Regions from separate parts of the Pseudalkalibacillus sp. R45 genome, predicted to be linked through region 1. Evidence: riboswitches for the same ligand, from Rfam matches in the RefSeq annotation. Region 1 holds a riboswitch; the other holds the start of a gene.
What was found. A riboswitch is a leader RNA that binds a small molecule or an ion and turns the genes downstream of it on or off. The one in region 1 is predicted to bind S-adenosylmethionine.

Region 1 (2,483 bases):
CGACAGAAAACCGGAGCAGCCTGTTACAGACACCGTTTTTCGTGCGGATTTCTTCCGGTACATCTGCATGTGTCTGGGTAGCAGGGTAGGTGATGAAGCTTTCGACACCGCCCAGGCTCTCCGCAAAGGATATCAGTGACAGTGATTGTAAAAGCGGATCGACACAGGATTCGTCGATGATCCGGAAAGAAAGCATTCCGCCTCGACCGGGGTAAAGCACATCGGGGACAGCTTCGTGTGTCGACAAGTAGTCTGCGATACGCTGCGCGTTTACCTGATGTCTTTCCATGCGTAAAGATAATGTTTTCATCCCTCTCATCAACAACCAGGAATCGAATGGACTCAACACAGCACCTGCCGCATTATGGTGGTCTGCCAGCGCATCGCACAGTTCTTTTCCTTTTGCGACGATCAAGCCAGCAAGGACATCATTATGACCCCCCAAATATTTGGTGGCACTATGGATGACGATATCCGCCCCATGCTCAATCGGCTGTTGCAATAGAGGTGTGTAGAAGGTGTTGTCGACAATGAGCAATAATCCATGTTCTTTTGCAATTGCAGCAACGGTTGGTATATCTGTCTCTTCCATAAGCGGATTGGTCGGCGTCTCGATGAAAATCGCTTTCGTTTTGTCTGTGATCGCATGGTCAATCGCTGCGGGGTCTACCGTATCGACATACTTGCAGTTAAGCCCCCATTTACGGAAACCTTTTTCAAAGAGCCGGTAAGTTCCGCCATATAAATCTTTACAAACAATGAATTCATCCCCTGACTGGAACAACGAGAGCAATGTCAGGATTGCAGACATCCCGGAGCTGCAGGCGAACCCCTGATCACCGCCTTCTAGGTCGGCGATGGTCTCTTCAAGAATCTTTCGTGTTGGATTTCCTGTCCGGATATAATCATAATCGGATGATTGACCGATTCCATCATGCCGGTATGCAGTTGAGAAATATACAGGTGGATTGACTGTTCCTGTGAGGCTCTCACTGCGGTTTCCGATCTGGGCTAGTTTCGTTTCGAATGTGTACATTAATAATCCTCCTTAGTTGTAAAACGCCTGAAAAAAAAGAAAAAAGCCTTCTTAAGAAGAAGACTTTTGTATGTAGTGTCATTCTTCTTATCTTTACAAGTTCATAGAACCTGCTGGAATTAGCACCTTTTCAACGTGAAAACGTGTTGATGGTTGCTGAGGTGTCATCGGGCCATTCCCTCTACCTCTCTGGATAAGAAATTCGATTATTCAATTTTGAAACTAAACTTACATCAAATCAGAGTGAAGTTCAAGTCTTTTTTTAAAATTTTATCAGAATATTTAAATGTATATATCCGATTGAAAAACTAAGGAATATGGTCAGTATCATTGGAGGAGTAGGGATATGAATGCTCAGTGGCGGGCAGGAAGAGTGTTATCGGTGCAAATGTGGAATTTATCGGGCATATCGGTGCAAACGAAAAAGGATGACTCAACTAAGCCATCCTTTTCTTCAATCTTATTTGCTCGCATATAAATATCGTTTTTGCTTTTCAGTCACTTCTCCAATGATGGAGGTCGCTTCTACACCTTTTTCTTTCATTCGTTCCACGTACAGTTTTGCTTCCGCTTCAGGCATACTGATCAACAAGCCACCTGACGTGACAGCATCACAAAGGATCCATTGGTGAAGTTCGTTCACCCCATCATACTCCACATCATCTGCAATCCAGCGATGATTCGCTTTCGTACCGCCTGGGACTACGCCAGCCTCTGCGAGTTCCATCGTACCTTCGAGGATAGGAACCTTGCCGTATTGGATGTGCATCGACACATTGCTTCCCCGAGCCATTTCTGAAGCATGTCCCAATAGTCCGAAACCAGTGACATCCGTTACTGCATTTGGGTGGAATTCAGCTAACTCTTCAGCGGCTGTTTTATTAAGGGTTGCCATTGTTGTCGTGACGCGTTCAAGCTGTTCATCCGTCAAGCGTTCACTCTTGATTGCCGTTGTCTGGATTCCGACCCCGATCGGCTTTGTCAAAACCAGAGCGTCACCGGCTTGTGCCCCAACATTTTTAAAGATTTTATCCGGGTGGGCGATTCCTGTGACGGAAAGTCCGAATTTTGGCTCATTATCATCGATTGAATGGCCACCAGCTATCACGGCACCAGACTCGTGGACTTTATCAGAAGCTCCTTTTAGAATCTCTGCCAGGATTTCTGGACCGAGTGATTTGATCGGGTATCCTAGGATATTCAACACTGTCGTTGGTTTTCCGCCCATGGCATACACATCACTCAAGGAATTGGCAGCCGCGATTTGTCCGAATTGATAAGGATCATCGACAATCGGAGTGAAAAAATCGACCGTCTGGATGATGGCAAGGTCATCTGTCAGTTTATAGACTCCCGCATCATCAGATGTATCTAAACCTACAAGGAGGTTAGGGTCTTTTTCTCTTTCAGGTAATTGACGCAAGACTTGCGCCAGGTCTTCAGGACC
Region 2 (2,483 bases), on a different contig from region 1:
TCAGAAGAACTATTAATCAAATGATTAGCAGAAACCCCTGCATTCAGGACAGACATCTTCGTTTCTGATTCTTCATTGAACCTTTTGGCTAAAAAATCGGGCCACCGATGGTCTGCATCCATTTTAGAATGATTGCCATTCGCGATAGAACTTCCTAAGACAACAACGGAACCATCAACCTTTGCATCGGGTATGACATCAATACCGTCCAACCAGAACCAGGACTCTTCTTTTTTCTTAAACGCCTTATCATCCGTATTTGACGCATGGTTACCCGGTTCTGAGATATAGTTTGTCTGCATCGAACGGGGGTGCCAGGTTGCTGGTCCTGACTTCTCCTTAACATAAATACTTACAGCCAGTTTTTCATCACTTTTCACTTTAAACGGGATAGGGTCGCTAAATGTCCTTTTCCCAGCAGGAATTGTTACCTTTTGATCTCCTTCAAAAGTGACTTGCTTATCGGATTCAGATACGGTCTCTGCGCCATTTTTCACACGCGCAACATGTACCTCTTCAATCGTCAGCGGATCCGAACCAAACGTATTTGCCATTCGGATCCTCAACTTTTTACCATCCATATTCGGATTGATGATCATCCGGATTGTCTGATCTTCAAAACCTTGCTTCGACACGCCGTCTTTCCCAGGTTGTTGCATACTTGCCGTCCAAGCACCAACCCAATCTCCTTTACCCTGCTTGCTTCCATTTGAAGAGTCAACATCAAACGCAGCAATACATAATGAAAGGAAAATGATGATTCCAGTTGCGAGAATAAAGTATTGTAAACGTAACATAAAAAACCTTGCCCCTCTTAATGATGTCGTTTCATACTCCTAGAAGAGATTATTCGACATCAATCTACCCGTTGTTGGGGATAGTGAAACAAGGTTAATATATATGCCATTCTTATCCAATCTTACATACCACAAGCGACGGCTCCATTCTTCTGTAAATACTTCTGATGATATTCCTCAGCGTCATAGAAGGTAGGAGCTTTTTCAACTTCAGTCACGATCGGAAGCTTGAATACAGCTTTTTCCGTCAATACTTTGATCTTCTCTTCGGCTATATCTTTTTGATTGTGATTTGTATAAAAAATGACTGAACGATATTGATGTCCAATATCAATACCTTGCCTATTCCGTGTGGTCGGGTCATGTACTTCAAAGAATGTATTGAGTAGTTCATTATATGAAATCAAGGCAGGATCATATTGGATCTTGACTGCCTCCGCATGTCCTGAATCTCCAGTCTTCACTTGTTCATATGTCGGGTTTTCGACAGTGCCTCCAATATAACCTACGCGTGTTGAAACAACACCTTCAAATTTTTCAAAGAATGCTTCAACACCCCAAAAGCATCCAGCTCCAAAAATAGCTGTTTCCATGTCTCATCTGTCCTTTCAAAATAACGAAACTTCTATCGAGAGCTTTTCGCTGGTATCCATTGCAACGAAAAAACCCTTTTCTCATCCAGTAAGAAAAGGGTCGTATCTATTCGTAACGATCCTCTCATCTTCTAGGATGTTTAACCATCCTACAGGAATTGGCACCGTTCTCCTCAATCAAGCGATTGATTCGATGGTTGCCGGGCATCAAAGGGCCAGTCCCTCCGCCTCTCTGGATAAGAAGTTTTCATTATTCATTTTATTTTGATTATCATCTTAACACGTTTAAATGACGAAGTAAAGCAAGATTTTTGTATTTATTCAGTTTATGTAATGGCAACGTTTTTTGTAACGGCATTAACCTAAAAGAGACCGGTAAAACGGCCTCTTTCATAAAACTATTGCTGTTGTTTATTGTTGCTTAATTGCTGTTCGGCCATCCCGACTAGACGTTTAGTCATTTGACCGCCGACAGCACCATTTTCACGTGAGGTAGTATCTGCACCAGGTTGAATCCCCATTTCATTGGCGGTTTCTTCTTTCAGCTGCTCCATAGCATTTTTCGCACCAGGTACCAAAAGTTTGTTTCGAGCCATGATCCATCACTCCACACGATTATTTGAGTAATCCTAATTACTCACCTTTAATTTAACCTCCACTTCAGGTTCTGATTAAATGAAATCTTTCCTGTATCTTAAAATTCTGGAAACTGTGCATGCACGTCTTTGATTGATATTTACAGCTTATGGATAATCACACTCATTTTTTATATTCTAAAATATATGAATTAATTCTTTGGTCCACCAGCTACAAACAACACCTGACCATTCACAAAAGAAGATCTTTCATCTGCAAAAAACGTTACAGCATTTGCGATATCCTCTGGTTTTCCTACACGACCTACAGGTATACGCTCAACACTAGCTTCTACAAATTGTTCAAAACGAATACCTAGTCGTTCTGCAGTTTCTTTTGTCATTTCTGTTTCGATGAAACCAGGTGCGACAGCATTTACTGTGATACCGAATTTTCCTAATTCAATCGCCAACGTTTTCGTAAAACCTAACAAACCTGCTTTAGCGGTTGCGTAATT

Region 2: another riboswitch for S-adenosylmethionine. It lies ahead of msrA (peptide-methionine (S)-S-oxide reductase MsrA); the one in region 1 lies ahead of ACTWQL_RS07400 (methionine biosynthesis PLP-dependent protein).

What each region holds. Positions count from the first base shown of each region.
Region 1 is NZ_JBQQCL010000002.1:308,336-310,818, reverse strand. Features, by position in the region: gene ACTWQL_RS07400 (methionine biosynthesis PLP-dependent protein) at 1-1,036, opposite strand, end outside; SAM riboswitch class I at 1,121-1,236, opposite strand; gene selD (selenide, water dikinase SelD) at 1,497-2,483, opposite strand, start outside.
Region 2 is NZ_JBQQCL010000001.1:338,857-341,339, forward strand. Features, by position in the region: gene ACTWQL_RS01775 (SGNH/GDSL hydrolase family protein) at 1-797, opposite strand, end outside; gene msrA (peptide-methionine (S)-S-oxide reductase MsrA) at 920-1,390, opposite strand; SAM riboswitch class I at 1,512-1,633, opposite strand; gene ACTWQL_RS01785 (small, acid-soluble spore protein, alpha/beta type) at 1,789-1,986, opposite strand; partial or broken gene fabG (3-oxoacyl-ACP reductase FabG) at 2,178-2,483, opposite strand, start outside.